2 regions of the Pseudomonas sp. H11T01 genome follow, and region 2 is predicted to be linked to the other one. Evidence: predicted binding sites of a transcription regulator. Region 2 holds the regulator's gene; the other holds the start of a gene.
The links. Region 2 encodes sigma-54, which starts transcription at its own class of promoters, with help from an activator protein. Its sites were predicted from a motif close to ANTGGCATNNANNTTGCTNT; they were not measured.

Region 1 (5,282 bases), on a different contig from region 2:
CCCGCCTGAAAACACAGCCACCGGCCGAATGGGCACAACTGAGCCGCGACGAACGCACAGCAAAATTGCGTGAAGGGCTGATCAAATTCTGGAGCGAAAGCGACGTGCTCCTGCGTCAATTGGGACAAGATCGGGCCAGCAGCATCAAGGACTTCCTGGTGGACAAAGGACAGCTGGCTGACGATCGGGTTTACTTCATCGACGCTAATTTGGGGCAAGCGCAGAGCGATGGTCGGGTGATCACGCAGCTTCATCTGGACAGCGAATGAACCTGCAGACACGCTTTTTGCTCAGCCTGGCATTGGCCGTTGCTGCCAGCCAGGCTCAAGCCGCCGATACGCTGCGCTGTGGCAGTCAATTGATCAGTGTGGGAGACCGTTCCGGCGAAGTTCTGCAAAAATGCGGAGAACCTGCTTCCCGCGACTTTTTGGGCTATAAGCGCAGTGCTAACCGACGCGAAGAGTTTCAGGTCGAGGAGTGGGTGTACGGGCCCAATAGCGGCATGTATCAATTCCTACGCTTTGAAGGCAATCGTCTGGTGCGCATCGACAGCAAGCGCGGCAACTGACACCTTTCCCCTTCGCCGATAAATTTCCCGTCCCAAATAGAACAGGCTCCGACACAAAGTGCCGGAGCCTGTAATGACCACATCCCTGTGGTCTTTCGCATGAACCTTGAAGGAAGGACAGGCGTATTGCTGGATCGCCCTGTCGTCCCCTTCTCCCGTCCAGGCGAGAAGCTTGAACCTTATTCGGCTTTCAAACCGTCAGCCGATACCGCTTTGACGCCTTTGATTTTTTTGGTGATATCTACTGCCACTTTCTTCTGTGCCTCAGTTACAGCAACAGTCGAGGACAAGGAAACCACGCCTTTGTTGGTTTCAACTTTGATGTCGGTGCCAGGAATGCCTTTCTCGGTGACCAGATCGCTTTTCACTTTGGTAGTGATCCAGGTGTCGGAAGTCGCTTCCTTGGCCTTGGTCATTTCACCGGCCGCCACAACCATTGGCGACTGGGTAGTTTGAGTAGTCTGGGCAAATGCAGCGTTGGCCATAGTCAGGGTCAGCGCGGTTGCAGTTGCGGCAGCAATAGCGAACTTCTTCATACGAGTAACTCCTGTTTTTCTAGAAATTCTGCACCGTGTCATTGGAGCAGGGGTACTGGATAGGTTGCAGGCGTTGTGCCAACTCTCCAGTTAAAAATAAACCGTTTAAAATCAATAAGTTATGTAAGATATAAAAATTCTTAATCGTGCAGATTGCATGACTACTGCAGCGTTCGCATGCAAGTTGCGGTTTTTGGCTCCGACACAAAGTGCCGGAGCCTATCGTCCCTCTTCTCCCTGTCCAGGCGAGAAGCTTGAACATCATTGGGTTTTCAGGCCGTCAGCCATAACGGCTTTGACACCTTTAATATGCTTGGCGATGGAGATTGCCTTGTCTTTCTCTGCTTGAGTCACTGGATTACTCGAAGACAGGGTTACAACACCTTCCTTGGTATCTACTTCAACGCCAATGCCAGGAACGCCTTTTTTGGCCATCAGTTCAGTCTTCACTTTGGTAGTGATCCAGGTATCGGAAGTCACTTCCTTGGCCTTGGTCATTTCACCGGCCGCCACAACCATAGGCGACTGGGTGGTTTGAGTAGTCTGCGCAAATGCAGCGTTGGCCATGGTCAGGGTCAGCGCGGTAGCAGTTGCGGCAGCGATCGCGAACGTCTTCATACGAGTAACTCCTGTTCTGCCAGAAAGTCTGCGCCGTATCATTGGGGCAGGGTTACCAGAGATATTGCAGGCGCTATGCCAACTGACGATCAGAATATAAAAACCTATAAATCAATAATTTATGAAAAACGCAAAAAACCGGAATCGTGCAGATTGCATGACCCATACGTAATTTGCATGCAAGTTGCAGGTTTCAGAAAGTTTCCAAGACCCTGAATTGCTGATCATTTCCGTATTTATCTGCCCCTGTATGACGAAGATTCAAACGGCGTCACTGTTTACACAGGGTTCATCTTGAGTTTTTCCCATAAAAAATGCCCCGACTTCACCAGACGGGGCACTTTTTACTGGATTGCCAGAAGACTACGTGCCAGAGGCGGTGCAACCTTTTGGAGAGTAGTCAGGCGCTACGGTGGTTGCGCAAGACCAGCCCCCGGCAAGTGTGCGAGAAAGAGTGATGGTTTTGTTTAGCACTGGACCCGGAGCATTCAAGATTGTGCAACCGATTGAGCCTACCCCCGTCGAGGAGGTACCTGATGCGGTAACCGTACAATTACCCGTTGTCGCGACGCCTCCTACCAGGGCTAATGTGGGATCGGTGCCCTGATTCATAATGTCTTCAAAAGGAACTTTCAGCGCCGAGATCTCCGCCAATCCGGCGGTAACCTTGGCTCTGGCTTGGTACTTCGAATAAGCCGGTATCGCAAACGTTGCCAAAATACCGATGATCGCGACCACGATCAGCAGCTCGATCAAGGTAAAACCCTTCTGACTATTCATAGATAAGCTCCAAGCATTAAGTGAAGTCTCATGACCTTAACAGGTTAAAGCACAGCACATGCCAACCCCTTTGAGCCCATGTCATTGGGCCCACATCGGTGCTGGCGCATCGCCTTTATCCTCAGAAGCTGCACAATCTGACACTTTTTGTCACCCGCCCGTCCCTGATTAGGCTGATCCGACCGACTACGCTATAAGTCTCTGACTGATTTGCGTTTGGTGCTCGAATGAATGACATCGCCCTCACCGGCCTGGCCAAGCAATTGGTGCTGGCCGAGCTGCTCACGGACCAAAGCGCGCAACAGGCGTATCAACAATCCCAACGCAACCGCGTTTCTCTAGTGACCTACCTGGTCCAGAACAAACTGGTCAAAAGCCGGCAAGTGGCGCAAATCGCTTCTGAACATTTTGGCGTGGCCTTTCTTGACCTCAGTTGCCTCGATAAAGAAACGCAGCCTCGCGGTCTGGTCAGCGAGAAGCTGATCCGCCAACACCACGCCCTGCCCCTCTGGCGTCGTGGCAACAAGTTGTTTGTCGGTATTTCCGACCCGACCAATCACCAAGCCATCAACGATATCCAGTTCAGCACCGGGCTGACCACCGAAGCCATCCTGGTGGAAGACGACAAGCTCAGCGACGCCATCGACAAGTTCTTCGACACCCAGTCCAACGGCCTGGAAGACCTGGCCGATGTCGATCTGGATGGTCTGGACATCGAGTCCATCGACGATAAAAAAAACGACGCCATTGCAGGGCAAGACGCTGACGATGCACCCGTGGTGCGCTTCGTCCACAAGATGCTGCTGGACGCGATCAAGGGCGGTTCTTCAGACCTGCACTTCGAACCCTATGAAAAGATGTATCGGGTCCGAGTGCGCACCGATGGCATTCTTTGCGAGGTCGCCAGACCGCCACTCCATCTCGCTGGCAGGATCGCCGCGCGCCTGAAGGTCATGGCCAGCCTGGATATCTCTGAGCGCCGCAAGCCGCAGGACGGGCGGATCAAGATGCGCATATCGAAGAGCAAATCCATCGACTTGCGGGTCAATACCTTGCCGACACTGTGGGGCGAAAAGGTCGTAATGCGAATTCTCGATCCCGCCAGTGCACAAATGGGCATTGATGCCCTGGGCTATGAGCCCGAGCAGAAAGACCTGTACCTGGCGGCGCTCAAGCAGCCCCAGGGACTGATTCTGGTGACCGGGCCGACCGGTTCAGGCAAAACCATTTCGCTGTACACCGGCCTGAATATCCTCAACACCGTCGACATCAATATTTCCACCGTCGAAGACCCGGTGGAAATCAACATGGAAGGCATCAACCAGGTCAACGTCAATCCCAAACAGGGGCTGGATTTTGCCCAGGCCTTGCGCTCGTTCCTGCGCCAGGACCCGGACGTGATCATGGTCGGCGAAATCCGCGACCTGGAAACCGCCGAGATCGCCATCAAAGCGGCACAGACCGGGCACATGGTGCTTTCAACCCTGCACACCAACAGCGCCGCGCAAACCCTGACCCGTCTGCACAACATGGGTATCCCGGGCTTCAACATCGCCACCTCGGTGAACCTGATTATCGCCCAGCGTCTGGCCCGCAAGCTGTGCAGCCACTGCAAAAAAGAAATCGACGTCCCTCACGAAACGCAGCACAAGGAAGGCTTCGCCGAGGAACATATCGGCTCATTCAAGATCTATGAGCCGGTCGGTTGCGATCTCTGCAATGGTGGTTACAAGGGGCGAGTCGGGATCTATGAAGTGGTGAAAAATACGCCGGATCTTCAACGTCTGATCATGGCAGAAGGCAATTCACTGGAGATTGACATTCAGATGCGCAAGGACGGTTTCAACGACTTGCGTACCTCCGGCCTGCTCAAGGTCATGCAGGGCATTACCAGCCTTGAGGAAATCAACCGGGTCACCAAGGACTAAACGATGGCGGTCAAAGCAGTCAAAGTCAGTGTTTACGCTTGGGAAGGCACCGATAAGAAAGGCACCAAAATGACCGGCGAATTAAACGGTCATAGCCCGGCGCTGATCAAGGCGCAATTGCGCAAACAAGGTATTACGCCGGGCAAGGTACGCAAGAAAAGCGTCCCGCTATTCAGCGTCGGCAAACGCATAAAACCCCTCGATATCGCCCTGTTCACCCGCCAGATGGCGACCATGATGAAAGCCGGGGTGCCGTTGCTTCAGTCCTTCGACATCATCGGCGAGGGGTTCGATAACCCGAACATGCGCAAGCTGGTGGACGAGATAAAACAGGAAGTCGCGGCCGGTAACAGCTTCGCCGCTGCGTTGCGTAAAAAGCCGCAGTATTTCGATGACCTGTACTGCAATCTGGTGGACGCCGGTGAACAAGCTGGTGCCCTGGAAACCTTGCTGGAGCGGGTGGCGACCTACAAAGAAAAGAGCGAAAGCCTCAAAGCCAAGATCAAGAAGGCCATGACTTATCCCTTGGCGGTGATCTTCGTCGCGATCATCGTGGCCGGCATTCTGCTGGTCAAAGTGGTCCCACAGTTCAAGACGGTATTTTCCGGTTTTGGCGCGGACCTCCCGGCCTTCACCCTGATGGTCATCGCCCTCTCCGAATTCATGCAGGAGTGGTGGTGGCTGATACTGATCGGTATCGCCGCCGCCGTGTTCGGTTTCCGCCACGCACGCAAACGCTCTCAACGCTTTCGCGACTGGCTGGACATCAGCCTGCTGAAACTGCCGCTGGTCGGCTCGCTGATGTACAAATCATCCGTGGCCCGCTATGCCCGTACGCTGTCCACCACCTTT
Region 2 (5,282 bases):
CGACAGCCGGATCAAGAACGCCGATGGCACCACCCTGAGCACCCATCAGGGCTGCCGTGTGTATGGCAACAGTCACGGGTTTATCGGCGGTTACGCGTCGACCCGACACAGCCTGAGCTGCGTGATGATCGCCGAAGCCGACGGTCAGATGCAGCGTGATTACTGGTATGACGTGAATCGCCAGGGCGAATTGCTCGCGGATCCGGTCAGCATCGGCCAGCGTGCTGCGCAACGGGCGGCGAGCCGTCTGGGGTCACGTCCGGTTCCCACCTGCGAAGTGCCGGTGCTGTTTTCCGCAGAACTGGCCGGTGGTCTGTTCGGCAGCTTCCTCGGGGCGATCTCCGGCGGCAACCTGTACCGCAAATCGTCGTTCCTCGAAGGCACACTGGGTCAGCGGTTGTTCCCGGAATGGTTGACCCTGGATGAGCGCCCGCACTTGATGCGTGGCCTGGCCAGCTCGGCGTTCGATGGCGACGGTCTGGCGACTTACGCCAAGCCTTTCGTTGAAAACGGCCATTTGGTTTCTTACGTGCTGGGCACTTACTCCGGTCGCAAACTGGGCATGCCAAGCACCGCCAACGCTGGCGGCGTACATAACCTGTTCGTCACCCATGGCGACGAAGACCAGGCTGCGTTGTTGCGTCGGATGGGACGCGGTCTGTTGGTCACTGAGTTGATGGGCCAGGGCTTGAACATGGTTACCGGCGATTATTCCCGTGGTGCTGCGGGCTTCTGGGTGGAAAACGGCGAGATCCAGTTCGCTGTGCAGGAAGTGACCATTGCCGGCAACATGCGCGATATGTTCCAGCAGATTGTCGCGGTCGGTAATGACCTGGAACTGCGCAGCAATATCCGCACGGGTTCGGTGTTAATCGAGCGGATGACTGTCGCCGGTAGCTAAACGGCCACAGCTTCAAAAAAAGGCACGTCATCCAATGGGTGACGCGCCTTTTTTTGTTGGAGGTCTGTGCATCGGGTTTTGTTTGATGATGGTGATGGATACAGCGTTGGCGTAGTGGAGCGTTGCGTAGACAAGGGCGAGCCTACTTTTACTCGCCTTCGTCGAAGTAGCGGTTGATCAAATCGACCAACGCGTCTAACGCTTCCTGCTCTTGCTCACCTTCAGTGAGGAGATGGATTTTGGTGCCTTTGCCAGCAGCCAGCATCATCATGGCCATGATGCTTTTACCGTCGACCGTGGAATCGGGCGTGCGTCCTACTCTGATCGTGCAATCCTTGAACTGACCGGCGACGCCGACGAACTTGGCAGATGCTCGGGCATGTAAACCCAGCTTGTTGATAATTTCAATTTCCAGAGCGGGCATCGCGGTGTGGATCCTTTAGCTTAGGTCGCGGTGGCGAACCTGGACGTTCTTCAGGGACTTTTGCAGAGCCTGGCCCAGACGTTCGGTCAGGTAGACGGAGCGGTGATGCCCGCCGGTGCAGCCAATGGCGATGGTGACGTAAGCGCGGTTGCTGGCGGCAAAACGGGGCAGCCACTTCAGCAGATAGGTAGAGATATCCTGGAACATTTCTTCGACGTCCGGTTGTGCGGCCAGATAGTCGGCAACCGGCTGATCCAGCCCGGACTGATCGCGCAACTCCGGTTTCCAGTACGGATTGGGTAAGCAACGCACGTCGAACACCAGGTCGGCGTCGACCGGCATACCGCGCTTGAAACCGAAAGATTCGACCAGAAATGCTGTGCCGGGCTCCGGCTGGTTCAGCAGGCGAAGCTTGATAGTGTCGCGCAGCTGATACAGGTTCAGATGGGTGGTGTTGACCTTCAGATCAGCGAGGTCAGCAATCGGCCCAAGCAGGTTGGTTTCATCGTCAATGGCTTCGGCGAGAGATCGATTGGCGTTGCTCAGGGGATGGCGTCGACGGGTCTCCGAGAAGCGCTTGAGCAGGGTTTCTTCGTCGGCGTCCAGATACAGCACGTCGCATTGGATGTGCCGGCTGCGCACCTCCTCCAGAAGTTCGGGAAAACGCGACAAATGGCTGGGCAAGTTACGGGCGTCAATGGAAACCGCAACCAGCGGTTGTGCCAGTTCAGTGTGAATCAACGCGCGTTCGGCCAGTTCCGGAAGCAGGCCGGCTGGCAGGTTGTCGATGCAGTAGTAACCGTTGTCCTCCAATACATCGAGGGCGGTGCTTTTACCCGAGCCGGAGCGGCCACTGACGATGATCAAGCGCATGATTAGTGACCGTTCTGCTCGTCCAGGACAACCTGGTACAGGGCTTCATTGGTTGCGGCGCTGCGAAGTTTTTCGCGCACTTCCTTGCGGTCCAGCATGCTGGCAATCTGCCGGAGCAGTTCCAGGTGCGCATCGGTAGCGGCTTGCGGGACCAGCAGGACAAACAGCAGGTCGACCGGGGCACCATCGATGGCGTCGAAATCTATGGGGGCGTCCAGGTGCATCAAGGCACTGATGGGCGACTCGCAGCCTTTGAGGCGGCAGTGGGGAATGGCGATGCCGTTGCCAAAACCGGTGGAACCGAGTTTTTCACGGGCAATCAGACTCTCGAAGACATCTTGCATCTCCAGATCCGGCACTTCGCGGCTGATCAGGTTGGCAATTTGTTCAAGGGCGCGCTTTTTACTGCCGCCCGGCACGTTCACCAAAGAACGGCCGGGGGTCAGGATGTTTTCAAGTCGGATCATGGGTTGGGAGTGTTAACGACCTGTTGCGCCCTGGAGGACACTTTGGGTCTTTTCCTTATGCTTTTTGAGTTGGCGATCCAGCTTGTCGGTGAGTGCGTCGATCGCCGCATACATGTCTTCATGCTCGGCGTTGGCGACCACTTCATTGCCGGGGATATGCAAGGTAGCTTCGATTTTCTGCTTCAGCTTCTCGACCGTCATCGTGACTTGCACGTTAGTGATCTTGTCGAAATGCCTTTCCAATCGCTCAAGCTTTTCGCCGATGTAGGCGCGCAGAGGTTCGGTCACTTCCAGTTGGTGTCCACTGATGTTGACTTGCATACAGCTTCTCCTTCGTTGCCAGTGCATAAGGCGGCAGGCTGGTTTGCCTGCCACTAGGCTGTGTCCGAAAACTTTCTGGGTTTTCAAACACACCCTGGAACGCTGTGGCGTGGCCCGTTACATCAACCGCTTGCGTTCGCTCGAAGGCGCGATTCCAAGGGATTCGCGGTACTTGGCGACGGTGCGGCGGGCTACCTGAATGCCTTGTGCCTCCAGTAAACCAGCGATCTTGCTGTCACTCAACGGCTTTTTCTGATTTTCCGCGGCAACCAGTTTTTTGATGATCGCGCGGATCGCCGTGGACGAGCATTCACCGCCTTCAGAGGTACTTACGTGGCTGGAGAAAAAGTATTTCAGTTCGTAGATACCGCGCGGGGTATGCATGAATTTTTGCGTGGTGACCCGCGAAATCGTCGACTCGTGCATGCCGACCGCCTCGGCGATGTCATGCAGCACCAGCGGTTTCATCGCCTCATCGCCGTACTCGAGAAAGCCGCGCTGATGCTCGACGATCTGGGTGGCAACTTTCATCAGGGTTTCGTTGCGACTTTGCAGGCTCTTGATGAACCAGCGGGCTTCCTGCAACTGGTTGCGCATGAAGGTGTTGTCGGCGCTGGTGTCGGCGCGACGCACGAAACCGGCGTACTGCGGGTTGACCCGCAGGCGTGGCACGGATTCCTGATTAAGCTCTACCAGCCAGCGTTCGTTGTCCTTGCGCACGATCACGTCAGGGACGACGTATTCGGCTTCACTGGACTCGATTTGCGAGCCCGGGCGCGGGTTGAGGCTTTGCACCAGCTCGATGATCTGGCGCAGCTCGTCTTCCTTAAGCTTCATGCGGCGCATCAGCTGACTGTAGTCGCGGCTACCGAGCAGGTCGATGAAGTCGATGACCAGGCGTTTTGCCTCAGTCAGCCAAGGTGTTTTGGCTGGCAATTGGCGCAGTTGCAGCAACAGGCACTCGCCCAGGTTGCGCGCACCGATGCCGGCCGGCTCGAATTGTTGGATGCGATGCAGGACGGCTTCAATCTCGTCTAGTTCGATGTCCAGTTCCGGGTCGAAGGCTTCAAGGATTTCCTCGAGGGTCTCGTCCAGGTAGCCCTGATTGTTGATGCAGTCGATCAGGGTTACGGCGATCAGGCGATCGGTGTCGGACATAGGCGCGAGGTTGAGTTGCCAGAGCAAATGGCTCTGCAGGCTCTCACCAGCCGATGTGCGGGTGGTGAAGTCCCACTCGTCGTCATCGTTGCTCGGCAGGCTGCTGGCGCTGGTCTGGTAGACATCTTCCCAGGCAGTGTCGACCGGCAGTTCGTTAGGGATACGCTCGTTCCAGTCGCCTTCCTCGAGGTTATCCACTGTCGGGGCGGATTCCTGGTAGGAAGGTTCCTGAACATCTGCGTTGGGTTTCTGCTCGACGTTGTCGGCCAGAGGGTCGGTGTTATCGAAGTCGTCGCCCTCTTCCTGGCGTTCGAGCATCGGATTGGACTCCAGTGCCTCCTGAATTTCCTGTTGCAGGTCCAGGGTCGACAATTGGAGCAGGCGGATGGCCTGTTGCAGCTGCGGTGTCATCGTCAGCTGCTGGCCCATTCTCAAGACTAGCGATGGTTTCATGGCAGGGGCTTAACACCTTATTCGCCGGCGCGCATGCGCCATCCACTACAGGGCGCCGAAGCGCCAAACATAAGCAAATTATATGCCTGAAACTGGAGTGTTTGCCTAGAGCGCTGTAACAATAAAATTTTAAAGGATCTTATTGCTACCGACGCTCTGGCGACTAGCCAGGCACCTCAACGCTTACAGGCGGAACTCATGGCCCAGATACACTTCCTTGACCAGTTCGTTGGCCAGGATGGTTTCTGAATCGCCTTCGGCAATCAGTTGGCCGTCATTGACGATGTAAGCGGTCTCGCAGATATCCAGGGTTTCACGGACGTTGTGGTCGGTGATCAGTACGCCGATGCCCTTGGCCTTCAAGTGATAAATGATCTGCTTGATGTCGCCCACGGAGATCGGGTCCACACCGGCAAAAGGTTCGTCGAGCAGGATGAACTTCGGTGCGGTGGCCAAGGCGCGGGCGATTTCCACGCGGCGGCGTTCACCACCGGAGAGGCTCATGCCGAGGTTGTCGCGAATGTGGCTGATGTGGAACTCCTGCAGCAGGCTTTCCAGCTCCTTGCGACGGCCGGCCTTGTCGAGCTCCTTGCGGGTCTCGAGAATGGCCATGATGTTGTCGGCTACCGACAGTTTGCGGAAGATCGATGCTTCTTGCGGAAGATAGCCGATACCTGCCCGTGCA

Region 1: the regulator sigma-54 is predicted to act here: its motif matches at 2,549-2,568, upstream of ACN1C3_RS15895 (pilin).

Annotation. Positions count from the first base shown of each region.
Region 1 is NZ_JBLYED010000010.1:198,079-203,360, reverse strand. Features, by position in the region: gene ACN1C3_RS15915 (DUF748 domain-containing protein) at 1-269, shown strand, start outside; gene ACN1C3_RS15910 (DUF2845 domain-containing protein) at 266-568, shown strand; gene ACN1C3_RS15905 (BON domain-containing protein) at 748-1,104, opposite strand; gene ACN1C3_RS15900 (BON domain-containing protein) at 1,366-1,722, opposite strand; gene ACN1C3_RS15895 (pilin) at 2,086-2,502, opposite strand; gene pilB (type IV-A pilus assembly ATPase PilB) at 2,730-4,430, shown strand; gene ACN1C3_RS15885 (type II secretion system F family protein) at 4,434-5,282, shown strand, end outside.
Region 2 is NZ_JBLYED010000019.1:72,622-77,903, forward strand. Features, by position in the region: gene pmbA (metalloprotease PmbA) at 1-901, shown strand, start outside; gene ACN1C3_RS23330 (HPr family phosphocarrier protein) at 1,050-1,325, opposite strand; gene rapZ (RNase adapter RapZ) at 1,341-2,198, opposite strand; gene ptsN (PTS IIA-like nitrogen regulatory protein PtsN) at 2,201-2,665, opposite strand; gene hpf (ribosome hibernation-promoting factor, HPF/YfiA family) at 2,678-2,986, opposite strand; gene ACN1C3_RS23350 (RNA polymerase factor sigma-54) at 3,104-4,597, opposite strand; gene lptB (LPS export ABC transporter ATP-binding protein) at 4,781-5,282, opposite strand, start outside.